DNA from 2 places in the Microbacterium sp. Leaf161 genome. Region 2 is predicted to be linked to the other one. Evidence: predicted binding sites of a transcription regulator. Region 2 holds the regulator's gene; the other holds the start of a gene.
What was found. The regulator LexA, encoded in region 2, represses DNA repair genes until DNA is damaged. The targets are predictions, from matches to a motif close to TCGAACANNTGTTCGA.
Positions count from the first base shown of each region.

Region 1: recA (recombinase RecA) is a predicted target of LexA. The motif match lies at 7,805-7,820, and genes of this name have one in related genera.

Region 1 is NZ_LMOW01000002.1:188,458-203,015, reverse strand. It holds gene ASF87_RS13655 (class I SAM-dependent methyltransferase) at 1-495, shown strand, start outside; gene ASF87_RS13650 (HAD family hydrolase) at 514-1,167, opposite strand; gene dapF (diaminopimelate epimerase) at 1,167-2,039, opposite strand; gene ASF87_RS13640 (GNAT family acetyltransferase) at 2,062-2,535, opposite strand; gene ASF87_RS13635 (dihydrofolate reductase family protein) at 2,528-3,055, opposite strand; gene miaA (tRNA (adenosine(37)-N6)-dimethylallyltransferase MiaA) at 3,115-4,053, opposite strand; gene miaB (tRNA (N6-isopentenyl adenosine(37)-C2)-methylthiotransferase MiaB) at 4,068-5,615, opposite strand; gene ASF87_RS18070 (regulatory protein RecX) at 5,686-6,099, opposite strand; gene recA (recombinase RecA) at 6,565-7,608, opposite strand; gene ASF87_RS13610 (DUF3046 domain-containing protein) at 7,876-8,100, opposite strand; gene ASF87_RS13605 (helix-turn-helix domain-containing protein) at 8,125-8,433, opposite strand; gene ASF87_RS13600 (CinA family protein) at 8,575-9,063, opposite strand; gene pgsA (CDP-diacylglycerol--glycerol-3-phosphate 3-phosphatidyltransferase) at 9,060-9,635, opposite strand; gene ASF87_RS13590 (FtsK/SpoIIIE family DNA translocase) at 9,635-12,373, opposite strand; gene ASF87_RS13585 (GNAT family N-acetyltransferase) at 12,456-12,950, opposite strand; gene ASF87_RS13580 (ribonuclease J) at 13,021-14,558, opposite strand, start outside.
Region 2 is NZ_LMOW01000001.1:43,732-58,289, reverse strand. It holds gene ASF87_RS00295 (type II secretion system F family protein) at 1-451, shown strand, start outside; gene ASF87_RS00290 (hypothetical protein) at 471-683, shown strand; gene ASF87_RS00285 (TadE/TadG family type IV pilus assembly protein) at 696-1,106, shown strand; gene ASF87_RS00280 (TadE family protein) at 1,096-1,530, shown strand; gene ASF87_RS00275 (hypothetical protein) at 1,527-1,937, shown strand; gene ASF87_RS00270 (NUDIX hydrolase) at 2,047-2,601, opposite strand; gene ASF87_RS00265 (MFS transporter) at 2,598-3,830, opposite strand; gene prfB (peptide chain release factor 2) at 3,939-5,048, shown strand; gene ASF87_RS17860 (DUF2510 domain-containing protein) at 5,326-6,720, opposite strand; gene ftsE (cell division ATP-binding protein FtsE) at 6,859-7,920, shown strand; gene ftsX (permease-like cell division protein FtsX) at 7,917-8,831, shown strand; gene smpB (SsrA-binding protein SmpB) at 8,916-9,392, shown strand; gene ASF87_RS00235 (S9 family peptidase) at 9,393-11,252, opposite strand; gene lexA (transcriptional repressor LexA) at 11,362-12,048, opposite strand; gene ASF87_RS00225 (LysM peptidoglycan-binding domain-containing protein) at 12,330-12,692, shown strand; gene ASF87_RS00220 (histidinol-phosphate transaminase) at 12,784-13,878, shown strand; gene hisB (imidazoleglycerol-phosphate dehydratase HisB) at 13,875-14,492, shown strand; gene hisH (imidazole glycerol phosphate synthase subunit HisH) at 14,489-14,558, shown strand, end outside.

The sequences.
Region 1 (14,558 bases), on a different contig from region 2:
CTTCTCGCAAACATGCCCCCGGTTCCGCCGGGAGGCCATCTTCTCGACCTCGGAAGCGGGTGGGGGCCCATCACGCTGTCGATGGCGCTGGCTGCGCCCCATGCGACCGTGTGGGCCGTCGACGTGAATGAGCGAGCTCTCGATCTCGTGCGGCGCAACGCCGCGGCTCATGGTCTCAAGAACATCAACGCCTCCTTGCCCGAAGATGTTCCCGCCGACGTCACATTCCGCTCGATCCGTTCGAACCCGCCGATCAGAGTGGGCAAGAACGAGCTTCACGGACTGCTCGAGAAGTGGATCCCCCGGCTCGACGAGCGCAGCGACGCCTGGCTCGTCGTGCAGCGCAACCTCGGCGCGGATTCACTGCAACGGTGGATCGGCTCGACGTTCCACCCTGGTTTCAGCGTCCACCGGACCGCCACGTCCAAGGGGTACCGCATCCTGAAGGTGCGCAAGCACGGAACCCCTCCGACCGAGCCGATCACGCTCGTCTGAGCCTTCGCAGCGACGACGTCACCGACCCGCGAGTTCGGGAAGATCGCGCATGTCCGTGAACACGATGGCGCCCTCGCGCTCCAGCCAGACAGCTGGGGTGAGTCCGCCGGCATAGCCGAGAACACGCATGCCCGCGGCGCGGGCGGCCTGGACTCCGAATCGACTGTCCTCGACCACCACGCAGCGTTCAGGGCTGACGCCGAGCTGCTCAGCCGCGTGCAGGAAGAGATCAGGGGCAGGCTTGCCGTTCGCGACGTCGTCTGCGCTGAAGATCCGCCCGTCGAATCGCGGCAGGAGCCCCGTCTGGCCGAGCGTCCGCCGGATCTTCGCATGGGCGCCACTCGATGCGACGCACGTCGCTGTCGTGATCTCGTCCAGCGCTGCCTCTACCCCGTCCACCGCCGTCAGCTCGCGCGCGAATGCGTCGAGGTACCACGGCTGGTAGGGCGCCTCCCAGTCGTCGGGAAGCGGTCGACCCCGGTGTGCTTCGACCTCAGCGCGGAAGTGCGCGGAGGAGCGTCCGACGAACCGGTGCAGGATCTCGTCGTGGGAGAGAGACCATCCGAGGTCTGCGAGAACCCTGCGATCCACCTCGATCGAGAGCTTCTCGCTGTCTACGAGCACCCCGTCACAGTCGAAGATGACCAGGTCGATCTGGCCGGTCGTCGACATCAGATCAGGTCGACCTCGCCGCTGAAGACGAGCTGGGCCGGCCCGGAGAGGGCGACGTGCTCACCGTCCTCTGCAGGGAACATGCGCACACCGAGAGTGCCGCCCGGGACCTCCACGCGCCAGTTGTCGGGTGCCTTCGAGCCGGCCCAGTAGCGCACGGCCAGAGCCGTGGCCGCGACACCCGTGCCGCAGCTCAGGGTCTCCCCCACGCCGCGCTCTGAGACGCGCATCGAGACGTGTCCGATGCCGTCCCTCACCAGCGGCTCCCCCGGGACGACGAACTCGACGTTCGCCCCCGCGGGAGGGGCGGGATCGAGCACGGGAGCGCGGTGCAGCTCGAGAGACGACAGCTCCACCTCGGAGGCGAGTGCGACCACGACATGCGGATTTCCGACGTCGATGCCCAGACCGGGTCTCGTGACAGGGAGCCCGTCGGCAGTGACGAGCGGGTCATCGCCGGAGAGCTTCCACAGGCCGAGATCCACCTGGTACCCCGTCTCGCTGCGCGTCACGTCGCGGACACCCGCACGCGTTCCGATCGGGAGTGTGGAACCGGGCTCGATCGTGGCGAGGCCGGAGCGCACGAGGTAATGCACGAAGACGCGGATGCCGTTGCCGCACATCTCAGCGATGGACCCGTCTGCATTGCGGTAGTCCATGAACCACTCGGCGGCGGGCTCCTCCGCGAGAGCAGCCTGCCCGTCGGCGATCGCCGCAGAGCGCACCACACGAAGGATGCCGTCGGCGCCGATGCCTCGGTGTCGATCGCAGAGGACGGCGACCTGCTCGGCGCTCAATTCGAGAGCGCCGTCGGGGTCGGCGATGATGACGAAGTCGTTGCCGGTGCCGTGTCCTTTGGTGAATGCGACCATCCACCCAGTCTAGAGATCGCGGCTATGCGTCGACGATCAGACGCCTGCCCGTGTTCGATACCGAGAATCGCTCGTATCCGAGGTCGTCGTAGAAGCCCAGCACTTCCTCGTTGCCCTCTCTGACCATGAGCTGCACCTTCGGGCAGCCCATTTCCAGAAGAAGTCGCTCGGCTTCGCGCACGAGAGAGCGCGCGATCCCCTGATGACGGTGCGACCGGGCGGTGGCCAGGTAGTACAGCCATCCCCTGTGCCCGTCGTAACCCGCCATCACGGTGCCGATGATCCGCGCTGATGTCGACCGTTCCTCGTCCTCGACGACCAGGAACAGCTCGGGCTGCACCGTGAGCTTGCGCTCGATGTCGAGCCGGGGGTCGTTCCACGGCCGCGTGAGGCCAGCCTCGGTCCAGAGAGCCACCACAGACTCCGTATCCGCACGATCGAATGCGCGGACCTCCCAGGTCTCGCCCGAGCTCACGGGAGTCGACGGCTCAGCCATGCAGCACACGGTAACGGCCGCACATGAAGTTGCGGTTGCGTGCGACCTCGAGAAGCTGGAGGTCCAGTGCTCTCGGCAGCAACGGCGCCCCCGAGCCGAGTGTCACAGGCGCGTACTGCACCCACACCTCGTCGAGAAGACCGGCATCGGCGAACTGCCCGGCCAGGTCGCCACCGCCGACGACCCACAGATCCTTGCCCCCGGCGGCGGCGACCATCTCGGAGTGCACGGCGGCGACGTCACCCTGCGCCGCGCGAATGTCAGCGCCGGCCGGAAGCTCGAGCGGTCGGTGGGCGAAGACCCATGTCGGCTGCTCGTACCCCCATCGCCCTTCCTCGTGGCGCATGACCCATTCGTATGTCGATGCTCCCATCGCCAGAGCACCGATCGTCTTCTCGAAGCCGGCGTACGACATGGGTCCTTCTTCGTCGATGTCCTGCTTCAGCAGCCAGTCGAGGGAGTGCTGATCAGTCGCGATGAAACCGTCGATGCTGCTCGCGGTGTAGAAGTGGGTGGCCATTGATCAACCATCTCACCAGGCACCGACATCCAGCCACCGAGATCGGTGAGTCTGCGGGCTCAGGGGGCGACGAGCGAAGCGGCGTCCACCGGTGGTTCGTGCCACGTGAGGCCGGGATAGCGCTTGAACCACGACACCTGGCGGCGGGCGTAGCGGCGGGTGAGCGCCTGCGTCTCGGCGATCGCCTCGGCCTGAGTGAGCCGGCCATCGATCTGCGCGAGCGCCTGGCTGTAGCCGATGGCGCGCTGAGCTGTCGCGCCGTTCTCGAGCCCCTCGCGACGGAGCCCCTGCACCTCGTCGACCAGGCCCGCTTGCCACATGCCCTCGACGCGGGCGTCCAGCCTCTCGACCAAGGCTCCGCGGTCGACGTGCAGGCCGATGAGACGCGTGTCGGCCTGCCAGAGCGCTGGCTGTTCCGGCAGAGACGCGCCGTGCGTGACGCTGCCCTGCTCGAGGACTTCGAGCGCACGGATCACCCGTCTGGCATTCTTGGGGTCGACGCGGGAGGCCGTCGCGGGATCGAGCTTTCGCAGCCGGTCGAGCATGCCACCGACACCCTCGCTTTCGAGCTCGCGTTCGAGCCGCTCCCGGATCACCGGATCACGCGGCGGGAAGGCGAAGTCGAACACGACGCTGGACACGTACAGACCCGATCCGCCCACGAGGATGGCGTCGGCCCCGCGTCGCTGGATGTCGGTGATCACGGACCGCGCCAGCGGCTGGTACCAGGCGACGGCGGCTTCCTCCTGCACCTCCCGCACGTCGAACAGATGGTGGGGAATCCCCCGGCGATCGTGCGGGGCGAGTTTCGCCGTGCCGATGTCCATTCCGCGGTAGAGCTGCATGGCGTCGGCATTCACGATCTCGGCGGCGTTGCCTCGGCTGCGCAGCACCTCAGCGAGATCGAGGGCGAGATCGCTCTTGCCCGTTCCTGTCGCGCCCACGATCGCCCAGAGCCACGGAACCCTGTCCGCGGCGCTCGACGCCGGATCGGTCATTCCTCGAGCAGTGGTCACCTGCCGACGCGGAGCGTCGGCAGACCGAGGGATACGGCACGGGTGCCCTCGCCGGACGTCGGTGCTGGCACAGCACAGGACTCCGCCTGTCCTCGGTCCCAGGCGTCCCCGCCACGCGTGCGACGGATCCGCAACGGGAGGCCTGTCGGGTCGTCTGCGAGCAGGTGGAAGGGCGCCGCATGGGTGATCGTCACCGAGACGACATCACCGGGCCGTGGGACAGCGGATCCGGGAGTGACCTCGAAGTGGACGAGTCGGTTGTCCTCGGCGCGTCCGGTCAGACGGTGGGTCTCGGCATCCTTCTTGCCTTCGCCCGTCGACACCAGGACATCGACCTGGCGTCCGACCTGCTTCTGGTTCTCCTCGAGGGAGATACGCTCCTGAAGCGCCATGAGCCGGTTGTAGCGCTCCTGCACCACAGCCTTGGGAATCTGGTCCTCCATGGTCGCGGCGGGTGTGCCCTCACGGATCGAGTACTGGAACGTGAACGCACTCGAGAACCGGGCCTGTTCGACCACCCGCATCGTGTCTTCGAAGTCCTCCTCCGTCTCACCGGGGAATCCGACGATGATGTCGGTGGTGATCGCGGCGTGCGGAATACGATCACGGACGCGATCGAGGATCCCGAGGAACTTCTCGCTGCGGTACGACCGTCTCATGGCCTTCAGGATGCGGTCGCTGCCGGACTGGAGCGGCATGTGAAGCTGCGGCATCACGTTGGGAGTCTCTGCCATCGCGTCGATCACATCGTCGGTGAAGGCAGCGGGGTGAGGACTCGTGAAGCGGATCCGCTCGAGCCCGTCGATCTCGCCTGCGGCGCGGAGCAGCTTGCCGAAAGCCTGTCGATCCCCGAACTCCACGCCGTAGGAGTTGACGTTCTGTCCGAGCAGAGTGACTTCGATGGCGCCGTCTTCGACGAGCAGGCGGATCTCATTGAGGATGTCGCCCGGGCGGCGGTCCTTCTCCTTGCCCCGAAGACTCGGAACGATGCAGAAGGTGCACGTGTTGTTGCACCCGACCGAGATCGACACCCAACCGCTGTGCGCAGAATCGCGCTTCGTCGGAAGCGTCGAGGGGAACACCTCGAGCGACTCCAGGATCTCGAGCTCGGCGTCACCGTTGTGGCGCGCGCGCTCGAGAAGGCCGGGAAGCGAACCCATGTTGTGCGTGCCGAAGACGACGTCGACCCACGGCGCTTTCTCCAGCACGGCCTGCTTGTCCATCTGCGCCAGGCAGCCGCCCACGGCGATCTGCATCCCGTCCTTGCGTCGCTTCACCGAGGCGAGCTGGCCCAGCGTGCCGTAGAGCTTGCCTGCGGCATTGTCGCGCACCGCGCACGTGTTGATGATCACCACGTCGGCCTCGGCACCGTCAGTCGCGCGGACATATCCTGCGCTCTCGAGCGAGCCAGAAAGTCGCTCGGAATCGTGGACGTTCATCTGGCAGCCGAAGGTGCGGACCTCGTAGGAACGCTGGCGTCCATCAAGATCGATTGCTGCGGACGATGACGCGATGATCGTCGGCTCACTGCGAGGGATATTCATGATCCCCCCATTCTACGAGCGGTTGCGCGACACCGCCGCTGAGGCGAGGGGCTCGAGCCCCTCGCCTCAGTCAGTCCGAGTCGACGAACCGAACCCCGGATGAAGACGAGCCGAAAGAGGCCTCAGCAAGGGCAGACTTGGCGGCTGTCATCGCGACCGAGCCGTTGTAGCCACGGCGGGACAGCTGACCGACCAGACGTCGCAGCGCTGTGTCGCCGTCGAGACGAGACATGGCTCGTGCTTTCGAGCGTGCGTACTCGAGTGCGCGCTCGGCGTCATCGTCGGGAATGTCGTCAAGCGCCGCATCGATCACATCGCGAGGGATGCCCCGTTGCGAGAGCGCCCTCGACAGCGCAACTCGCCCCTGCCCCTTGCGCTCGATCCCGGATGTCACCAGCTGGCCGGCGAGTAGCGTGTCGTCGAGGTACCCTCGTCGACAGAAATCATCGATCACATCATCGATCGCACCAGCATCGAGCCGCACGGCGTTCTTCTCATAGCCCCTCAGAACCATCCGCGCTTCCGACAGAGAGAGCGAACGAGTCCGCAGCTTGCGGACGAGGAGCTCTTCTGCGTCGGCACGCAATTGGGAGGGGTCGACGCCCTGGACATCGTCGGATCCCAGATCCTGCGACTGCAACGCGCGCAGACGCGGTGCGGACCGAGCCGCTGCGCCGCGAGCAGGATGTCGCTCACTGGGCCCATGAGAGTCGATGGGCGCGACGGGATTCGAATCGCGGCTCGAGACGCCCCCTGTCGACTGCCACACCCCGGCGTCGGGCGCCGAACGAGCTGTCGCGCTTTCGACCTCCGGACCTTCCCGGTCGACCGACTTCGCGCGTGTGTCGTCACGACCGAAAAGGGGGATGATGGGGGCGAGCTGCTCAGGCCCGCCCCCGCCATCACTCATGGTTCACTCCGGGTGTTCCCCAACCGCGAACCATCACGCTCATGCCGGACGACGCTCGGCGAGCTCGTCAGCAGGCGCCTCGGTGGCTCCTCCGATGCCGAGCTTCTGCTTGATCTGCGTCTCGATCGCAAGCGCGACATCGGGGTTCTTGAGGAGGAACGTCCGCGCGTTCTCCTTGCCCTGGCCCAGCTGGTCGCCGTCGTAGGTGTACCACGATCCGGACTTCTTCACGATGGCGTGCTCGACACCGAAGTCGATCAGGCTGCCCTCGCGCGAGATGCCGACGCCATACAGGATGTCGAACTCCGCCTGCTTGAACGGCGGTGCCATCTTGTTCTTCACCACCTTGACCCTGGTGCGGTTTCCGACTGCATCGGTGCCGTCCTTCAGCGTCTCGATGCGGCGGATGTCCATGCGAACCGACGCGTAGAACTTCAGCGCCTTTCCACCCGCGGTGGTCTCGGGCGATCCGAAGAAGACGCCGATCTTCTCGCGCAGCTGGTTGATGAAGATCATCGTGGTGTTCGTCTGGTTGAGTCCACCCGTGAGCTTTCGCAGTGCCTGCGACATCAGTCGAGCCTGCAGACCCACGTGGGAGTCACCCATCTCGCCCTCGATCTCAGCCCGAGGCACGAGAGCCGCGACGGAGTCGATGACGATCAGATCGATGGCGCCGGAGCGGACGAGCATGTCCGCGATCTCGAGCGCCTGCTCACCCGTATCGGGCTGCGAGACGAGAAGAGCGTCGATGTCGACACCGAGCTTCGCGGCGTAGTCGGGGTCGAGCGCATGCTCGGCATCGATGAAGGCGGCGATCCCGCCGGCACGCTGGGCGTTTGCAATCGCGTGCAACGTGAGCGTCGTCTTACCCGAGGACTCGGGGCCGTAGATCTCGACGATTCGTCCACGCGGGAGCCCTCCGACGCCGAGGGCGACATCGAGAGCGATCGAACCGGTCGGAATGACGGCGACGGGTGCGCGCTCGTCGCTGCCCAGTCGCATGACCGAGCCCTTTCCGAACTGACGGTCGATCTGGGCGAGTGCTGTCTCGAGGGACTTCTCGCGGTCAGCGGGTGATGGCATGACGTGCTCCTTATGCTCGCGTGGTGCCGCCTGTAGGCTGTCGCGGTCCTCCCGGCTGGGCGGAACTCTCCGACAAGGCGTATGGCTCTTCGGCTTGCTGTTCACCGTACGAGGGGCCTCGGACATTGCGTCGTCAGCTCCGCGAATCAGGGAGAACACCGTCTCCGAACCACTTGTGCAGAAGACTACGCCCGTTTCGAACACATATTCGACGACACGCCGTCACGGCATGTCGTTAGTCGAACGCTCGTCGTATGGGTCGGAGGGTCATCGCTTGCGCGGCTCGAGGAGCCCTGCGCCGTGCCGCCGCTCCTGAGGCACATCGGTCTCGGCGCACAGCGCCAGCCAGATGTCACGCGGGGGAACGCCCGCGTCCAGAGCCTGGTCCGCAGTGCGTCCGGCGAGCTGGGTCAGAATGAGGTCACTAACGAGGGACGACCCTCGACCACCGAATTCCGCGTCGACTGCGCGGAGGAACTCACTGCGACGCATCAGAGAACGAAGAGAATCCGACGCTCAGTGAAGCGAAAGCTCTGGCTCGACGGAAGCCACGAGGTCATCGGGAACGACATCCGGGAAGACCTGGATGCCCTCGAGGACGGAGATGCGGTCGCCGACCTCTCGCATGATGATCGAGATGGGAACATCCAGAGCATCGGCCACCGAGGCGAGAATCTCGCTCGACGCCTCTTTCTGGCCCCGCTCGACCTCACTGAGATAGCCCAGGGCCACGGATGCCTTGCTTGCAACCTGCCGGAGCGTACGCCCCTTCTGCAGGCGGAAGTCCCTCAGCACATCGCCGATTTCCTGTCGTACAAGAATCATCGGAACCTCCTCCCAGATCGCCTTCTCGAGGTCTCCCTCGAGGAGACCGCCAGTCTAGTCCTACCGACCTTCACAAAATCTACCTTCGCACGCTGTGCTTTCGGTGTGAGCACATAGGACATAACGGAACCCGCGCATCAGCTATTCCCGCAGGATCCGCGCGAGCATGGCCACGGCCGCATCGACCGTCTGAGCGCGGACCTGGGCGCGATCGCCGTCGAACCTGAATGCCTCGCTCACGGACGTGTACGGGGTCACCACGGCGATGTGCACCGTGCCGACGGGCTGACCGTCGGGTGGATCCGGTCCCGCGATCCCCGTGGTCGAGACGCCGACGTCAGCAGGGACTCCGGAGACCTGCAGCGCGCGACGCGCCCCAGCCGCCATCTGCAGCGCCACATCGGGGTGCACGGGCCCGTGCGCATCGAGCAGGCCGTCGTCGACCCCCAGAAGCGTGTGCTTCACAGGGGTGGCGTAGGCGACGATCGCTCCGCGCAGCGACGCCGACGCGCCTGGCACCGAGACGAACTCCGCAGCGAGAGCTCCGCCCGACAGCGACTCCGCGATACCGAGGGTCCAGCCACGCTCGATCAGCGCGGCGAGCACCTCCGACGCCGACGCCGACGTCACGACGGCTGCCGTGCCCCTCGCACCTGCGCCACGATGTAGTCGATGCCACTCGCGACGGTGAGGATCAGCGCCAGGATCATCAGGATCGCCGTTCCGACCACCCACAGCTGGGGTCCTATCACCACGTGCAGCGGGAGCAACGCCCAGGAAAGAGCCACGGCCTGAACCGCAGTCTTGATCTTGCCCATCCACGCGGCCGCCACGACGTGCTCCTTCGCGACCATGAGGCGGTGGATCGTGATGCCCCACTCGCGGATCAGGATCACGATCACGACCCACCAGTTGAGCTCCCCGAGCACGGCGAGTCCGATGAAGCCCGCTCCCGTGAGCAGCTTGTCAGCGATCGGATCCCACAGCTTGCCGAAGTCGGTGACGATGTTGTGGCGACGCGCGAGGTAGCCGTCGACCCAGTCGGTGGAGATGCCCACGACGAACAGGATCGCCGCAACCCAACGGATGACGATGTCATCGAGCCCGTAGGTACCGCCCATCAGGAGCAGGATGAAGAAGATCACCGCAAGCGGTATACGCGCGATGGTGATCGCGTTGGGGAGCTGCCGTGGAATAGCCATCAGTCTCGTCCTGTCAGTCCCCAGGCGTCTTCGTCGCCGTCGTCTTCAGCTTCGACCACCGGCAGCCCCTGGAACTGGGCCTCGACCGGGTCGTGCGGTGCTCCGGCCGCGGTTGCGGCAGAAGTGGGAGCGGCCGGCTTCGGTGGAGCGTCGTCGCCGCGCAGTTTCGCCATGACCTGGGGCAGCTGCTCGGCCGTCGCCAGCACGTCACGCGCCTTGGAGCCCTCAGACGGGCCGACGATCTCTCGCGACTCGAGGAGGTCCATCAGGCGACCCGCCTTGGCGAATCCGACGCGCAGCTTGCGCTGCAGCATGGATGTCGATCCGAACTGCGACGACACGATGAGTTCGGCGGCCGCGAGGAGAAGCTCGAGATCGTCCCCGATGTCCTCGTCGACCTCCTTCTTCTTCGTGGGCTCGAGTGCTTCCTGCACGTCCGCGCGGTAGTCGGGACGAGCCTGACGGGTGACGTGCTTGACGACCGCGTCGATCTCCTTCTCGTCGACCCACGCTCCCTGCAGACGGAACGGCTTGGATGATCCCATCGGCGAGAACAGCGCGTCGCCCTGGCCGATGAGCTTGTCGGCACCGGGGCTGTCGAGGATCACTCGGCTGTCTGTGACGCTCGTCACCGCGAACGCGAGGCGCGACGGGACGTTGGCCTTGATCAGACCGGTCACGACGTCGACGCTGGGGCGCTGGGTGGCGAGCACCAGGTGGATTCCGGATGCTCGCGCGAGCTGGGTGATGCGGACGATCGAATCCTCCACATCACGCGGGGCGACCATCATCAGGTCTGCGAGCTCGTCGACGACCACCAGCAGGTACGGGTACGGCTTGAGCACGCGTTCGCTGCCGACGGGGAGCTCGACCTCACCGGCGCGCACCGCCCGGTTGAAGTCGTCGATGTGGCGGAATCCGAACGACGCGAGGTCGTCGTACCGCATGTCCATCTCCTTCACGACCCACTGCAGCGCCTCGGCGGCCTTCTTGGGATTCGTGATGATGGGAGTGATCAGGTGCGGAACACCCGCATAGCTCGTCAGCTCCACCCGCTTCGGGTCGATCAGGACCATCCGCACGTCCGTGGGCCGAGCGCGCATGAGCAGGCTCGTGATCATCGAGTTGACGAAGCTGGACTTACCCGACCCTGTGGAACCGGCGACCAGGAGGTGCGGCATCTTCGCGAGGTTCGCGATGACGATGTTGCCGCCGACGTCCTTTCCGACGCCGATCGTCATCGGATGCGTGCTCTTGTGCGCCGCGGGCGACCGCAGCACATCGCCGAGAGCGACCATCTCCTTGTCGGCGTTGGGAATTTCGATGCCGATCGCGCTCTTGCCCGGGATCGGCGAGAGGATACGCACATCGTTGGACGCGACCGCATAAGCAAAGTTGTTGCTCAGCTGGAGGATCTTCTCGACCTTCACGCCGTGGCCGACCTCCACCTCGTACTGGGTGACTGTCGGACCACGAGAGAATCCGGTGACCTTCGCGTCGACCTTGAACTGCGTCAGCACGCTCGTGATCTGCTCGATCACCTTGTCGGTCGCTTCAGAACGCATGACCGGCGGCGGTCCTTCGACCAGCAGCCCCGGCGAGGGAAGCACGTAGGGAGTCACGGGCGCCTGCGGCCCCTTCTCCCCCGGCCCCGGGGTTCCGAAGCCGTCGAGTCCCGGCAGCTCGGGCATCTCGCCCGTGTCGGACTCATCGTCGAGGAGCGCGGTGGTCTGCTGCCCGGCCAACGACTCGGTCACCGAGCGCACGTCGGACAGCACCTCCGTCGCGGCATCCGAGGCGTTCTCCACGACGACGGCCTGGTCGTATGCAGGAGTCGGCTCCGAGGTGGTGAGCAGAGCGGTGATGTCGTCGGATCCGAGAGTGCCCTCGTCGGGGTCCTCCTCGCGGCCGGTCTTGTTGCGTCGCCACCATGGCAGGACATCAGGATCGTCGACCTTGTCTGCCTCGTCGATCGCGGTGGCATCCTTCGCGGGCTTCTCCGGCCGCTCGGCGTCGAACATCCACGCATAGAGATCCCCGAGCCGCTGACCGATGCGGTTCGGCGGAGTCTTGGTCAGGATCAGGACGCTGAGAGCAGCGACCACCGACAGCACGATGTACGCGCCCACCGGGGTGAGGTACGACAGCGGCTCCCCGAGCATCCACCCGAACAGCCCGCCTGCCTCGCTGAGTGCGGGCATGCCGTCCTTGGGCTGCGGTCGCACGAGCAGGCCCGCGGAATCGATGCGGCCGGCCGCGGTATGGCAGAACCCCGCGAGGGCGAGGATGAAAAGCCCGAACCCGATGCCGATTCGTCCGTTGTCGTGCACCGACGAGGGATGCCGGAACAGCCAGCCGGCGAGCAGCAGGAGCAGGACCGGCATGATGAAGGCCACGCGTCCGACGAGAAGCCCTACCGAGTAGGCGCTGATGTTGGCAGCGACCTCGTTGCCGATGAAGAACCATTCGTTGACCGCACCGGCGATCGCCAGCAGCACGAGCAGGAACGGGAAGCCGTCGCGCCGATCGTCCTTCTCGAGGGTCTCGGGTCCGAAGGCTCGGAACAGTCCGCCGACACCGTGGGCGAGCCCGTTCCAGGCCCGCACCGCCACCGGGGGCTTGTCGATCTCGTCGATGTACTTCTTGGGCGCTGCCTGAGCCTTCGGAGCAGCCTGCCTCTTCGGGCGAGGCGTGGCGCTCTCGGACGCGCGCGCTGACTTCGTGGTACTCCTGGCCATACTCTCACGTTACGTCCAGGGGGCGACATAGGCCCGTAATGACGCGGCATTCCGCGGTCTTCCGCCGGCGGGCGGCGATGGTTCAGGACGTGCGGTACACCATCGTGTCGCGGACGCTCCCTGCGTCGGTGACCACGAAGCCCTCCGATCGGTACAGGGTCCGCGCGAAGTTGTCCCGTTCCACGCTGAGGCTGAGCCGAGGGTGCCCCTGCTCGCGAGCGTGGACCACGAGACGTCGGAGCAACGTGCGCCCGACGCCGTGAGCACGCCAGATCGGCTGCACGCCGATGATGAGCTCCGGCACGGCGGTCCCGACGAATCCGAAACCCGCGTCATCCGGCGACAGCATGCGATACCACGCGGCGCCGATCGGGCGCCCGTCGGCATCGACGGCGAGGAAGCCGGCATCCGCCGGCCGCATCCATCCGGCCACATAGCGCCGGTGCTCGACCGCGGTGAGGATCTCGTGGCGTGGTCGTGCTCCGCCCGAACGCCAGTTCGCCGCCTCGACGACCATGTCGCCGAGGAAGCTCCCGTCCGCCTGTACGGCGGGTCGGATCGAGAAGACGTCCGGCATGAGGAGAGCGTACGCCGTCGGCGTTACAGCCGAGTGTCGGTCGACTGTGAACCCGCGAGCGCAGCTCCGATCACGCCTCGATGACGAGTGGGACGATCATCGGACGACGACGCAGCTTCTGGTTGACCCAGCGCCCGATCGTGCGGCGGATGACCTGAGAAAGCGCATGGGTGTCGCGCACGCCGTTGCCGGAGGCTTCCTTCAGCGCTGCGATGATCTTCGGCGTCACGTCGTCGAAGACGGAATCGTCTTCAGCGATGCCGCGCGCATGGATCTCGGGTCCCGAGATGATGCGCCCCGTCGCGGCGTCGACGACGACGATCACGGAGACGAAGCCCTCTTCGGCCAGGATCCGGCGGTCCTTGAGGTCGGCGTCGGTGATCGCGCCGACAGTCGAGCCGTCGACATAGACGAACCCGAGGTCGAGCTGACCTACGACGCGAGCGTCGCCGTCCTTCAGATCGATGACGGTGCCGTTCGAGGCGATGATCGTGCGCTCGGCGTCGATCCCCGTGTCCTGAGCCAGTTTCGCGTTCGCGATCAGGTGACGGTACTCGCCGTGGACGGGAAGCACGTTCTTGGGCTTGAGGATGTTGTAGCAGTAGATCAGCTCGCCGGCTGCGGCGTGCCCCGAGACGTGCACCTTGGCGTTGGCCTTGTGCACGACGTTCGCGCCGAGCTTGGTCAGTCCGTCGATCACGCGATACACGGCGTTCTCGTTCCCGGGAATCAGGCTCGAGGCCAGGATCACGGTGTCGCCCTCACCGGGCTCGATCGCGTGGTCGAGGTTGGCCATCCGGCTGAGGACGGCCATGGGCTCGCCCTGCGAGCCGGTGGACATGTAGACGATCTTGTCGTCGGGAAGGTCTCGCGCCTTCTTGTAGTCGATCAGCAGGCCGCTCGGCACCTTCAGGTAGCCCAGGTCCTCGGCGATCGTCATGTTGCGCAGCATGCTGCGCCCCAGCAGTGCCACCCGGCGCCCGTGCGCCGCTGCGGCGTCGAGGACCTGCTGCACCCGGTGCACATGGCTGGAGAAGCTCGCGACGATGACGCGCCTCGGAGCCTTGCCGATGACCTGGTCGAGCACGGGTCCGATCGAGCGCTCGGTGGGCGTGAACCCCGGCACGTCGGCGTTTGTCGAGTCGACGAGGAAGAGGTCGACTCCCTCCTCGCCCAGGCGGGCGAAGGCACGGAGGTCGGTGATGCGTCCGTCGAGCGGCAGCTGATCCATCTTGAAGTCGCCGGTCGCCAGCACGAGGCCGGCGGGGGTGCGGATCGCGACGGCGAGGGCATCGGGGATCGAGTGGTTGACCGCGACGAACTCGAGGTCGAACGGTCCGACCTTCTCGCGCTGCCCCTCTTTCACGGTGAGCGTGTACGCCTTGATGCGGTGTTCCTTGAGCTTCGCCTCGACGAGCGCGAGGGTGAGGCCGGAACCGATCACGGGGATGTCGCTCTTCAGACGGAGCAGATACGGGACCGCGCCGATGTGGTCTTCGTGCCCGTGGGTGAGGACGACGCCGACGATGTCGTCGAGGCGGCCCTTGATCGGCTCGAAGTCGGGCAGGATCAGGTCGACGCCCGGCTGGTGCTCCTCGGGGAAGAGCA
Region 2 (14,558 bases):
TCGAGCTCGACTGACCGACGAACTGCCGACGACCCTCGAGTTCCTCGCACTGTGTCTGTCGGCAGGGGAGGGGTTCCTCGACTCCCTGCGCCGGGTGGCCGCGGTCGGATCCGGAGAGCTCACCGGCGAGTTCCGCCGTGTGGTTCTCGCCGTGGGCACAGGTTCGCCGCTCGCCGACGCCCTCACCGAGATGGCCGTGCGGCTGCAGCTTCCAGGGCTCTCACGCGCCATCGACCAGGTGATCGCCGCTCTCGAGCACGGTGCCCCGCTCTCGGCCGTCCTGCACGCGCAGGCCGGCGACGCACGCGAGGATGCCAAGCGTGTCCTCATCGAACAGGCCGGACGCAAGGAGATCCTGATGCTCCTCCCGCTCGTGTTCCTGATCCTTCCGCTCTCCGTTCTCTTCGCCATCTATCCGGGCCTCTTCATTCTGCGTCTCGGCATCGGCTGAGCGATCAAGAAAGGACGACATGAACACTCCTCGACCTCACAGGGCGCGCTTCGCGACCTGCCTCTCTCATGCTCCCGCCAAGAATCTCCTCGACGACGAATCCGGAGACGTGCCTGGCTGGGTGCTGGTGACACTGATGACGGCAGGCCTCGTGGTGCTGATCTGGGCGGTGGCCGGACCTGCGCTCAGTGCGCTGTTCGAGCAGGCCATCCAGCGTGTGTCGGGACTCTGAGGGGCTATCTCGATGCCGGTCACATCATCACGGCCCTCTTTCACGGACGACCGCGGATCGAGCCCGGTCGAGTTCGTGCTCGCGGGAACGCTGCTCACCCTGCTCACCCTTGCCGTGATGCAACTCGCGCTCGCCGTCTACGTCCGCAACGTCGTGCACGACGCGGCGGTCGACGGGGCCTATCACGCCGCTCTGGCGGACACGAGCACAGAGCAGGGAGCCGAGCGTGCACGGGAGGTCATCACCCGCGCGGTCGGCGAAACCTACGCCGAGGATGTGACTGTCGTCCATTCGATGTCACTCGCTCAGCCGACGATCGAGGTTCGCATCCGCACCACACTTCCCGTGATCGGTCTCCTCGGTGTGCCGCTCGCACTGGAGGTGCAGGCGCATGCACCGGAGGAGTCGTTCGATGACGGATGACGACGGCTCGGCCGCCCTCGAGTTCATCGCCGTCGGCGTCATTCTGCTCGTGCCGCTCGTGTATCTGATCATCGCGCTGGGGGCTGTCCAGGAGCAGACGCTGGGTGTCGAGGCCGCCGCACGGCACACGGCACGGGCGATCGCCCTCGCGCCTGATGCCGGGACGGCAGCCATGCGGAGCGAGCAGGTGATCGCGAGCATCTCCGATCAGTACGGCCTCGATGCGGAATCCATCGAGGTGTCTGTGACCTGCGCACCCATCGAGGTGGCATGTCCGTCGGCGGGCGCGACCGTGACCGTGACGGTCGCGACGTCGGTGTCCCTGCCCCTCGTGCCGACGATCTTCGGAGTGGACGAGGCTGCATCGATCGATGTCGAGGGGGCGGCGGTGCAGAAGATGTCCCGTCTGTGGGGTGACGGGTGAAGCAGGCGGGCGACGACGGAAGCGTGCTGCTCCTGACCCTCGGCTATGCGCTGCTCGCAGTCGCCCTCATCTTCGTGAGCGTGTGCGCGACGGACCTGTACATCTCGCAGAAGAGACTCGATGCGATCGCCGACGCGGCAGCGCTCGCCGGAGCGGACGGATTCACCCTGGCGCTCGACGGCGAGGCTGCACACGCGGATCTCACCGATCAGGGCGTCAGAGATCAGGTCGAGGCGCTGCTCGCAGCACTCCCGGCGGCGGTGACTCTGGAATCGGCGTCGAGCCCCGACGGCCGCTCCTCGCGGGTGACCGTCGCCACCATGTGGAGTCCGCCGCTCGCGTCGCTGTTCGTTCCGGACGGAGTGCGACTGGAGGCGACGGCGACGAGCCGCACGGCTCTGCGTTGATCGGGACGGACCGGCCCGTCGCGACATCGGCCCTTCGCGACACCGGCCCATCGCGACACCGTTCCTTCACGACACCGCTCCTTCAGGACACCGGTCCTTCGCGAGGTCGTCAGTTCATCAGACGATCCCGCAGTCGACGCACCCGCCGTGGGAATCCATCCGGTACCTGCACGGGCAGCGCGTCGATCGGCCACCAGCGCACGTCCTCCGACTCGTCGCTCACGATCAGTGCCGTGTCATCTGAGACGACGACGGCGACCCCGATATCGAGGTGCGAGGCGCAGCGTCCGAAGGCCGAGGAGAGCGCGTGGTGGTCGAGGTCGTACACGAGAGGCTCGGCGAGGCCCGAGACGACCACTCCGGTCTCTTCACGCAGCTCACGGAGCGCGGCATCCGCAATCGACAGGTCGCCCGCCTCGAGATGTCCTCCAGGTTGCACCCAGAACTGCCCCTTGGCGTGGAACACGAGCAGGGTTCGAGTGAGTGTCGGATCGAAAACGAGCGCGGATGCCGTGGCGTGGCGTGGACCGTCGTCACGGGAGACGGGGCCGTGGTCGTCGGGAAAGAAGCTCGCGAAGTCGACCTGGGCAGCGCGCTCGCGCTCGGAGGACACCGCGGCGCCCAGAACCAGGAGACGCACATCGGCGCCGAGGCCACCGGTCATGAAGGCTCCTCTCTCGTGCGGGGCACGAACCGGGGGATCCAGCGGATGAACCCGCCCGCGCCGACCAGACCGATCACGCCCATGGCCGCCGCCGCGATCGGCAGGGACGCGATCGCGACGATCGCCGAGACCAGCAGGGGAGCGACGGCTCCTCCGGCATCCGTCAGCGTGCGCCACGAGCCGAGGAACGCGGCAGGCTCGCTCTTCGGGGCGACGTCGGCGCCCAGCGTCAGCAGAATGCCGCTCGAGAGCCCGTTGCCGACCCCGAGCACGGCGGCGAACATGCCGAACCACAGCACGGCCGCATCCAGATCATGTGTGAAGGAGAGCGCGAGGAATCCCGCTCCCATCAGCACCATCGCCGGCATCGCCGCCCAGAGCCGTCCGAAACGGTCCATCACCTGGCCGCTCGCATAGAACAGCGCGAAGTCGATCGCACCCGAGATTCCGACCACCAGCGCGATCGTCGAGGCGTCGAGGCCGAGCGACAACCCCCACAGCGGCAGCACGACCTGCCGTGCAGACCGTACGGCCGACAGCGACGCGGCGGCGAGTCCCAGTCGGCCGAGTACGCTGCGCTGCTGCCACATGGTGCGGAAGATGCCCGCGCGCGCTGCCGTGGGAATCGAACCTGTGACAGGCTCGCCCGAATCATCCGCAAGCGCAGCGGTGCGCACCGCAGTCGTCGGCGCGATCGTCTTCTCAGGATCCGGGCCGAACAGCACGAGCAGCACCATCACGACGAGGCAGCCCAGGAAGAACCAGATCGCTGCCGTCTCCGAACCGAACAGCTGCAGCAGACCCGCAGCGACGAACGGTCCGATGAAGATCCCGAGGCGGAAGCTGCCGCCGAGCAGCGAGAGGGCCCGCGCGCGGAAGGCGATCGGCACCCTCGTCGTCATGAAGGCATGACGTGCCAGACCGAAGGCGGCCGCGCAGAAGCCCAGGAGGAAGACGGACGCCGCGAGCACGCCGAGCGTGGGGGCGAAGACCATGCCCACGCCGGCACTGATCGCGATCACGCCCGCGATCACCATCGTGAAGCGTTCGCCGATGCGGCCCACTGCCCAGCCGGCGGGGAGGTTTCCGCAGAGCTGGCCGACCACGAGAGCGGAGGCCACGAGCGCGGCGAACGCGATGTCGGCGCCCATCCGCGCCGCGATCACCGGGATGAGCGGGATCACCGCGCCTTCGCCGAGCGAGAAGAGGACGGTCGGGAGGTACACCATCGGCCCGAACCGCCTCAGGACCGTGGATGCGCTGCTCACCCGTTTCACGCTACTCCCGTTCGAACGCCGTCCCCGCCCGCGCAGGCGGCACGTTAGGCTGGACGCGACATGCTCGAACTCGATCTCTCCGCCGACATCCAGGCCCTGCGACTCACCTACGGTGACATCCGCGAGGTCATCGATGTCGAGACCCTCCGCTCCGACATCGCGCGCCTCAGCGAGGAAGCCGGCGTGCCGGACCTCTGGGACGACCCCGAACGCGCCCAGAAGGTGACCAGCGCGCTGAGCCACCGGCAGTCGGCGCTCGCCAGGGTCGAGGGCATCGGTCGTCGACTCGACGACCTCGAAGTGCTGGTCGGGCTCGCGAACGAGATGGGCGATGAGGAATCCGCCGTCGAGGCTCGCGCCGAGCTCACCGCGCTCACCGAGATCATCAACCAGCTCGAGGTCCAGACGCTGATGGACGGCGAGTACGACGAGCGTTCCGCCATCGTCACGATCCGCTCGGGTGCCGGCGGCGACGATGCCACCGACTTCGCCGAGATGCTGATGCGCATGTACCTGCGCTGGGCCGAGCGTCACAAGTACCCCGTGAAGGTGCTCGACACCTCGTACGCCGAGGGGGCCGGCATCAAGTCGGCGACGTTCGAGATCGACGCGCCCTATGCGTTCGGCACGGTGTCCGTCGAGGCCGGAACGCACCGCCTCGCGCGCATCAGCCCGTTCGGCTCTGCCGACAAGCGTCAGACGTCGTTCGCCGCGGTCGAGGTCATCCCTCTCATGGAGGAGGCGACCGAGGTCGACATCCCCGAGAACGACATCCGTGTCGACGTCTTCCGTTCGTCGGGCCCTGGCGGACAGTCGGTCAACACCACCGACTCCGCGGTGCGCCTGACCCACCTGCCGACCGGCATCGTGGTGTCGATGCAGAACGAGAAGTCGCAGATCCAGAACCGCGCCGCGGCCATGCGAGTGCTGCAGACCCGACTCCTGCTCCTGCAGAAGGAGGAGGAGGCCGCGAAGAAGAAGGAACTCGCCGGCAACATCACGGCGAGCTGGGGCGATCAGATGCGCTCCTACTTCCTCTACGGCCAACAGCTCGTGAAGGACCTCCGCACCGGACACGAGTCGGGCAACCCGGCTGCCGTGTTCGACGGCGATCTCGACGGGTTCATCTCGGCCGGCATCCGCTGGCGCAAGCGCAAAGACGAGGACTGAGCGAAGGCTCACTCTCAGCGGGCGGCCTCTTCGAGGCGGCCCGCTTTTGTCGTCCCCCCTCGCGGTTCGTGTCCATGTCGGAGGCCGAACCCCGACGAGTGCGCGTGGCGACGGGCGGACATGGCCGGAGCTGAAGCGGGCCGGAGCCGAGATGGGCCCGTGCAGAAGTGGGCCGGGACGGAAGTGGGCCCGTGCCGGATGCCGAAGCATCGTGCACGGGCCCACCTGCGACGCGAACCGCCGGCGACCGCCGGACGGGTTCGCCTTGCGCTGTGTTCTAGCCGGCTGACGGGGTGACGGTGATGCGCGTGACCTCCTGCAGGACCTCGTCGGTGAAGATCACGTCGTAGGACTCGCTCTGCGCGACGTCGAAGGTGATCTTGCCGTCGACCGTGTCGCCGGGCTCGAGTTCTTCAGCCACGATCCCGTCGACGTAGTAGTCGTAGGTCCCTTCGACGCCTTCAGCGGTCTCGATGCCGAAGTTGAATGCGCTCAGGTAGCTCGTGCCCGAGACGCCGGTGAAGGTGACGTCGAGGATCACGTAACCGCCGTTGGTCGAGGGAATGCTCGAGCCGTCGCTCGTCGCCCACGTGGCCGAGTGGATCGTGACCTCGCTCGTGGCGGCCATCTGGTTGATCGGCACGGGGGAGCCCATCTCGCCCTCGACGACCTCGGGAGCTCCCGTGCCCTCTTCGTCGGTCCCGGGATCCTGTTCCGTTCCGGTGCCCGTGTCCGAATCGCTCGACGGCGGGGCCGTCGGCAGGTCGCGGACGGCCTCGGACACCGTCGCGAAGACGATGACGAAGAACATGACGACCGCGATGATCGCGCCGATCACCGACAGGATGAGGCCGGAGATGCCCGGCCACTTCTTGCCCTTGAGGAACAGCGAGATCAGCGAGACGATGAATCCGACGCCCAGCAAGAGCCATCCGAGCCAGAAGATCACGGGGATGCACGACAGGATGGTGCCGAGCGCTGCGAGCCCGAGCCCGACGAGGCCGAGGATCGAGGGCCCCGACGGAGCTGCCGGGGCCGTCGCTCCGTACGCGGGCGGGTAGCCCGTGGGAGCACCGTACTGCTGTCCTGCGGACGCATAGGGTGCGGCGCCGGGGTAGCTCGGCGCTGCGGCCCCCGGGTAGCCGGCGGTGACGGGGTACTCCTGGGGCTGCGCAGGAGCAGCGGCACCGGGGTACGAGGGCGCGCCCCCGCCATACGGCTGCACGGTGCCGTCGGCCGGCGCAGCGGCGCCCGGAGCGGTGAAGTCGGGTGCCTGCGCGCTGCCGGGTTCTTCAACGGGAGTCTCGGAGGCGGACCAGGAGGACTCGGACTCGGGAGCTGCGACCTCGTCCGCAGGCGCCTGCGCACCGGCATCGGAGTCGGAGGGTGCAGGGGCATTCCACGACTGGGTCTCGACCGCAGCGACGGATTCGATCGACGCGGCGGTCTCTGCGTCGGCCGCGGTCTCCGGGGAGCCTGCGGAGGAGGCGTCATGCGCGCTCTGGGCGGAACCGGAGTTCGTCGCCTCGTCGTCGGTCGAACCGGCGGTCGACGCATCCGCTGCGGGCTCCGTGGAGTCGACGATCGGAGCGAAGTGCTCGGTCCACTGGGTGCCGTCCCACCAGCGCTGGCGCCCGGATCCGTCGTCATACCAGCCTGCAGGCGTCGTCATGGTTCCCCCTCGGAGTATCGTCCACCCTGATGGCGTGGATCGCACCTCCATGTATAGCAGTGCGGTGTGACACGCAGGGGGCTCCCGCGGGGTGTCGCTCGCGAACAGATGAACGGGCGCGCTTAGGCTCGAACCGCCATGATTCGGTTCGAGAACGTCACGAAACGCTACCGCGGGACCTCACGGCCCGCTCTGTCCGATGTCGACTTCGAAGTGCAGCGAGGCGAGTTCGTCTTCCTCGTGGGCGCTTCAGGGTCGGGCAAGTCGTCCTGTCTGCGGCTGATCCTCCGAGAGGACGTGCCGACCACCGGTCGCGTCGCCGTGCTCGGACGCGACCTGCGTTCGCTGGCGAACCGCAAGGTGCCGTACTTCCGCCGCCACATCGGATCCGTGTTTCAGGACTTCCGACTGCTTCCGTCGAAGACCGTCTATCAGAACGTCGCCTTCACCCTGCAGGTGACGGGCTCGTCGCGCGGTTTCATCCAGCAGGCCGTCCCCGAGGCGCTCGCGCTGGTCGGGCTCGACGGCAAGCAGAAGAGAATGCCGCACGAGCTCTCCGGTGGAGAACAGCAGCGCGTCGCGATCGCTCGAGCGCTCGTCAACCGCCCCCAGGTGCTGCTCGCGGACGAGCCGACCGGAAACCTCGACCCGGCGACGTCGGTCGACATCATGCAGCTTCTCGCGAGGATCAACGCGGGCGGTACGACCGTGCTCATGGCGACGCACGAGGCGGGCTTCGTCGACCAGATGCAGCGCAGAGTGATCGAGCTCCGCGACGGCGAGATGGTGCGAGACGAAGTGCACGGCGGGTATGGCGACACATCCAACATCCCGCGCCTCGTCCCGGAGGAGGTGCGCGGTGCGGCAGCGGCAGCCGCCCTCACCGCGGTGCAGGAGGTGCAGCGCCAGACCGCCGACCTCTCGCTCGTCCGCGCTGCGCTCGCTGAGGAGCTCACCGCTCAGCGCAGGGCCGAGGGAGCATCCGCGGATGCCGTACCGACCGCATCCGAGACGCCGGAGGCGCAGGCCGCACCGATCGAGCCGCCCGTCGTCGAGGAGCAGCCCGTGGCCGTCCAGGCCCCTGTCGCGCCTCGGACGCATCCCATCGTGATGCCGCAGGTCGACGTCGCCGAGCTCGGCGTGGCCGATCGCCTCGGCCTGTCTGATGACGGTTCCGAAGAAGTGGGGCCGACGTCATGAGAATCGGACTCATCCTCACCGAGGCCCTCGGCGGCCTCCGACGGAACATCTCGATGGTCATCTCCGTCGTTCTCGTCACCTTCGTGTCGCTGACGTTCGTCGGCGCTGCGATCCTCATGCAGGCGCAGATCGGCACCATGCGCGGGTACTGGACCGAGCGGGCCCAGGTCGCCGTGTACATGTGCTCCGACATCTCCGAGCAGGACACCTGTGTCGACGGTGGTGCCTCGGAGGAGCAGGTGAACGCCGTGCGGGCCCAGCTCGAGGGCGAGGCGCTCGCCCCCCTCATCAGCGAGGTCACCTTCGACTCCAAGGAGGACACCTACGCCAAGCTCGTCGAGCAGCTCGGCGAGGACCAGGCGAGCGTCATCACCCCGGAGCAGGCGTTCGAGGTCTTCTTCGTCACCATGAAGGACCCCGGCCAGTCTCAGGTGATCTCCGAGGCGTTCAACGGCGTCGCCGGCGTCGAGCAGGTGCAGGACCAGTTGCAGTACCTCGAGCCGCTCTTCTCCGCGTTGACGGTCGCGACATACATCGCGGTGGGGATCGCCACGCTGATGCTGATCGCCGCCATCCTGCTGATCGGCACGACCATCAGACTCTCCGCCTACGCCAGGCGCAAGGAGATCGGGATCATGCGTCTGGTGGGTGCATCCAACCGCTTCATCCAGACGCCGTTCGTGCTGGAGGGCGTGTTCGCCGCGTTCCTCGGCTCGGCCCTCGCGAGCGCGGCGGTCGTCGCCGGGGTGCATTTCGGTGTCGACGGCTACCTTCGAGGACGCGTGCCGTTCATCACGACGTGGGTGTCGATGCAGGATGCCGTCGTCGTCGTCCCCGTGCTGATCGGGATCGGTGTCGTGCTGGCCGCGCTCTCGGCGGGCTTCGCGATCCGGCGCTGGCTTCGCACGTGAGCGGCTCGCCGGTATAGACTGACAGGCTGTCGTGCGCCCGACTCGGGCTCTGGAACACTGCGCGACACGGATCAGGAGAGAATCATGCCCAGGGAACGCGGGGAGAAGGTCATCGCGACCAATCGTCGCGCACGTCACGACTACAACATCGAGAAGTCGTACGAGGCGGGGATGGTGCTCACCGGCACCGAGGTCAAGTCGTTGCGTCAGGGACGCGCGAACCTCAGCGACGGGTATGCGTTCGTCAAGGGGAACGAGGTCTTCCTCGATTCCGTGCACATTCCGGAGTACTCGCAGGGGCACTGGACCAACCACTCCGCCAAGCGCGTCCGCAAGCTGCTGCTGCACCGCGAGGAGATCGCGAAGCTGCAGCATGCGGTGTCTGCCGGCGGCTACACGCTGATCCCGCTGAAGCTGTACTTCTCGGACGGTCGGGCCAAGGTCGAGATCGCCCTCGCCAAGGGCAAGAAGGAATACGACAAGCGTCAGACGCTGCGTGAGCGTCAGGACACCCGCGAGGCCGACCGCGCCATGCGCCTGCGCAACCGCGTCGGGGAGTGATCAGCGCGCGGGCGTGAAGCCGAACACGCGTCCGAGAAAGCCGAGCTCCCTCTCGAGTGCGTCGATGATGGTCTCGCTCGCACGGAAGCCGTGGCCCTCACCCGGGTAGAGCACGTACTCGTGCTCGACGCCTCGCTGCGCCAGAGCGTCGCGGATCGCTTCGGACTGCGACGGCGGCACGACACGGTCCTCCGCTCCCTGCATGAGCAGCACGGGCACGCCGATCCGATCGGCGTGCGTCAGGGGAGAACGATCGACGTAGAGCGCCTCGGCCTCGGGCAGCGGTCCCACCAGGCCCTCGACGTAGTGCGCCTCGAAGTCGTGCGAGTGCTCGGTCAGCATCCGCAGATCGGCCACGCCGTATCGGCTGATGCCCGCGGCGAACGTGCCGCCCCGCACCAGCGACGAGAGCACCGTCCAGCCGCCGGCCGAACCCCCTCGGATCGCGATGCGGTCGGGATCGGCGAGCCCGGCCTCGGCGAGGCCGCGCGCCGCGGCGATCACATCGTCGACGTCGACCACGCCCCATCCGCCGTCGAGTCGTTCTCGGTAGGCGCGCCCGTATCCCGTCGATCCGCCGTAGTTGACGTCGAGCACGCCGATGCCGCGGCTGGTCCAGAACGCGATGGCCGCGGACGAGGCGCCCGTCACATGGGCGGTCGGGCCGCCGTGCACGAGCACGAGGTAGGGCGGGAGCTCGTCGTCTGCGGCTGAAACCGACGGATTCACGGGCTCGTAGACGAAAGCATGGACAGGGCCGTGAGCGCCATCGACCAGGATCTCTGATGCTGCGGGCATCCACGTCGGGTCCGCCGGCGTCGCTCCCGCGACCACCTCTATGTCGCCGGAGTCGACGTCGACGCACCAGACACCTGGCGCGGTCGTCGAGCTGTTGCCGGAGAGGAGCACTCGGGTGCCTGCGACATCGTCGATGCTGACATGGCCGTCGGCGGCAACGGGGATGCGGTGGGCACCGCCGTCCCGCTCGATGACGTCCACCTCGTCGCGTCCGTTCGTGCGCACCGCCACGATGCGACCGTCGGCGAGCGGTCGATACCAGCGATTGCCGAGCACCCAGAGTCCGTATCCCGTGTCGGCGTCCGTGTCGTCGATCCGCTCTGCGGGACCGACCGCCTCGCGGCCGTCGACGCGCTGTCGGTGCAGCGCCCAGCGACCGGAGGGGTCATCCGAGTACAGGATCTCGCCGTCGTCCGTCCACTCCGGCTGGAGGGCGGCTCGCGTGGGCAGCTCCGTCCGGCCGGTGCCGTCGGAGAGCACCAGCGACGCGTCCTGCCACGGCATGCGTTCGCCCGACCATTCGACCCACGCGGCGCGAGTCCCGTCGGGAGACAGCGCAGGATGCGCGTAGAACGACTCTCCCTCCACGAGCACCTTCAGCAGCGTCGGATCGTCGGAGGCGGACCCGTCTGTCGGGATCTCGACGATGCCGCGCTGGTGCGGGTCGACCGAGAGGTCCTCCCGCACCGCGAACAGTCGCCCGTTCTGCAGGCGCAGGCCGCCATGTGCCGGCCCCGCGGGAGTCAGGGGCATCGGGGCGCCACCGCGGGGCATCCGATGCACACGCTGATCCTTGGCCTCGACGAAGAACAGTGTCCCCTCGGCATCCGCCGTCCACGCCCCTCCGCCGTACTCGTGCACGCGCGACCGTGCACTCCAGGGCGCGGGGAGGATCTCGGCGCCGCTGGAACTTCGTACCGTCAGGCGACCGCCCTCGGCAGGCACCGACTCGCCCCACCAGATGTCATCGCCGACGAAGGCGGCGCCGTCGATCCTCGGAGACGACGCGGCGATCCGGTCGGGAGTGAACGGAGAGGGCCAGGTACCGAACGGCGACGACATGGTTCGAGCCTATGGTGCACCGGCTCACGGCGTCACACAGGGTGGGTTTCGGGCCAGGCGACGAGGTCTCCGAGAATGCACGATTCCGGAGGCTCGTGTGCGGAGAGGGTCAGACGGAGCGGAGCACCGCGACGATCTTGCCGAGCACGACGGCCTCGTCGCCGAGGATCGGCTCGAAAGCGGAGTTCCGAGGCAGCAGCCACGTGTGGCCGTCTCGTCTCCGGAGTACCTTGACGGTGGCCTCGCCGTCGAGCATGGCGGCCACGATCTCACCGTTCTCTGCGCTGTTCTGCGAACGGACGACGACCCAGTCACCATCGCAGATCGCGGCGTCGATCATCGACTCGCCCGACACCTTGAGCATGAACAGGTCGCCCTTGCCGACGAGCTGACGGGGGAGCGGGAAGATCTCCTCGACCTGCTGGTCGGCGGTGATCGGAACGCCGGCGGCGATGCGCCCGACGAGGGGAACCAGTGCGGCGTCTCCGACGGGCGTCGCCACATCGGCAGGGTTCTCACCGCTCGCCCCGGGGAGGTCGATGAGCACCTCCATCGCGCGGGTCTTTCCCGGATCGCGGCGCAGATATCCGCTGAGCTCGAGCTGACCCAGCTGATGAGTCACGCTGGACAGCGACTTGAGTCCGACGGCGTCGCCGATCTCGCGCATGCTCGGCGGGTAGCCGTAGTGACTGATCGACGTCTGGATGACCTCGAGGATCGCCATCTGCTTCGGGCTCAGGCTCTTCCGGCGACGAGTGCGCGGGGCGTCGGCCTCGGGGGCGGAGTTGTCGCTCATGGTGCTCCTCAGGTGTGCGATCCGGCGTCTCAGTTCGAATGTCGGAGGCCCGTGATGGGGTGTTCCTATCGAAACCGTATCCGAGAAACGCGACGATGTGGAAGATCTGTTCGAGCGTGTCGGCCGATTCTCGCACTTCTGTTTCGAAGAACGCTTGACAGATGTTCGAATTCGAAGATAACTTCGGTACGTAGCTTCGCATCCCCGGCTCCCGGCCGAGGCGTGGATGCGAACGCTACGCCAACTTCACCGCCCACGCGGTAGATGCAGAGGAGCACGACATGAGCACCATCACCTTCAGCAGTGCAGCAGTCCTTCCGGCTCGTCCGGCGACGCGGCTCCGGCTGACGGCGCGTGGTCGACGCGTCGTGCTCGCCGTCGCCGCGGTGCCCCTCGCCGTCGGAATCGCCTTCGCGGCGATCAGCGGCGGCAGCGCGATGGCCTCGGGCGAGCAGGCGGCGACGGCGACGTTCGCGACCGTGACCGTGATGCCGGGCGACACCCTCTGGTCGATCGCAGAGGGCATCGCGCCCGAGGCCGATCCGCGCGACGTGATCGGCGACATCACACGGCTGAACCTGCTGCGCGGCGGGGAGCTGCAGATCGGTCAGGAGCTGGCGATTCCGGCGCAGTATTCGGAGTGAGCCCGACTTCCCCCGATTCGTGGAGCGAGGCGGGGGAGTTCCCCTTCATACTCGGTCCTCACGGGCGTTCATCGGGCGAACGCGGCCTACCATGGGAAGGGTGACTGCATCACTCGACGACCTGCCACTTCGCGACGACCTCCGGGGGCTCACGCCGTACGGAGCGCCTCAAGCGCCTCTCCCGATCGCACTGAACGTCAACGAGAACACGCATCCGGTTCCGGACGCCGTGGCCAGCGACATCCTCGATGACATCGCGGTCGCGCTCCGAGACGTCAACCGCTACCCGGATCGCGAGTTCACCACGCTGCGCGAGGGGTTCGCCGAGTACCTCGGCCACGGTCTCGAGGCGGATCAGATCTGGGCGGGCAACGGGTCGAATGAGGTCCTTCAGCACATCCTGCAGGCATTCGGGGGGCCGGGTCGTACGGCGTTCAGTTTCAGCCCGACCTACTCGATGTACCCGCTGATCTCGAAGGGGACCGGGGCGCGGTGGGTCGCCGGCGCCAGGCAGCCCGACTATACGATCACGCCCGAAGAGGCGGCAGCCCAGGTCAGGGATGTCGACCCCGATGTCATCCTCCTGTGCTCCCCGAACAACCCGACGGGCACACCGCTCGGTCTAGACGTGGTCGAAGCGGTCTACGAGGCATCGACCGGGATCGTGGTCGTCGACGAGGCGTACCAGGAGTTCGCGCCGCGCGAGGCGGCCTCCGCCCTGACACTGCTCGAAGGACGCCCTCGGCTCGCCGTGTCTCGCACCATGAGCAAGGCCTTCGCGTTCGCGGGTGCTCGCGTGGGCTACCTCGCCGCCGATCCCGCCTTCATCGACGCCCTGAGGCTCGTGCGTCTGCCGTACCACCTCAGCGCTCTCACTCAGGCGGCGGCGGTGGCCGCACTGCGCAACTCCGACGTGATGCTGGGCATGGTCGAGGAGATCGTCGAGCAGCGGGATCGCATCTCGGCGACGCTCGAGGCCCTCGGCTACACGCCGCACGAGTCGTGGTCGAACTTCGTCCTCTTCGGGGGCGTGGCAGAGCCTCAGAAGGTCTGGCAGCAGCTGTACGACCGGGGAGTGCTGATCCGCGACGTCGGGATCCCCGGACACCTCCGCGTCACCGCCGGCACCGAGGCGGAGACCACCGCGTTCCTCGATGCCCTCGCCTCGATAGGATCGGCTTCATGAGCACCCCCGCCCAGACCTCCCGCACCGCCACGCGTGTGCGCAGCACGTCGGAGTCCACCGTCGAGCTCGAGCTGAACCTCGACGGCACCGGTGCGAGCCGCATCGACACGTCGGTGCCGTTCTTCGACCACATGCTGACGGCGTTCGCGAAGCACTCTCTCACCGATCTCACCGTGCGCGCATCCGGAGACACGCAGATCGACGCCCACCACACCGTCGAAGACATCTCCATCGTGCTCGGTCAGGCGATCCGCGAGGCGCTCGGCGACAAGTCCGGGATCTCCCGCTACGGCGACGCGCTGGTCCCGCTCGACGAGGCGCTCGCCCAGGCCGTCGTCGACATCTCGGGGCGCCCGTACCTCGTTCACACGGGAGAGCCCGCCGGTTTCGAGCACCACCTCATCGGGGGGCACTTCACCGGGTCGCTGGTGCGCCACTCCTTCGAGGCGATCACGTTCAACGCCGGGCTGACGGTGCACGTGCGCGTCCTCGGTGGCCGTGACCCCCACCACATCGCTGAGGCCGAGTTCAAGGCGTTCGCTCGAGCATTCCGCCAGGCCAAAGCGCTCGACCCCCTGGTCGACGGCATCCCGTCGACGAAGGGTGCGCTGTGAGCTCGGCACCCAGGGTCGCCGTCTTCGACTACGAATCGGGCAACGTCCACTCGGCGGTGAAGGCTC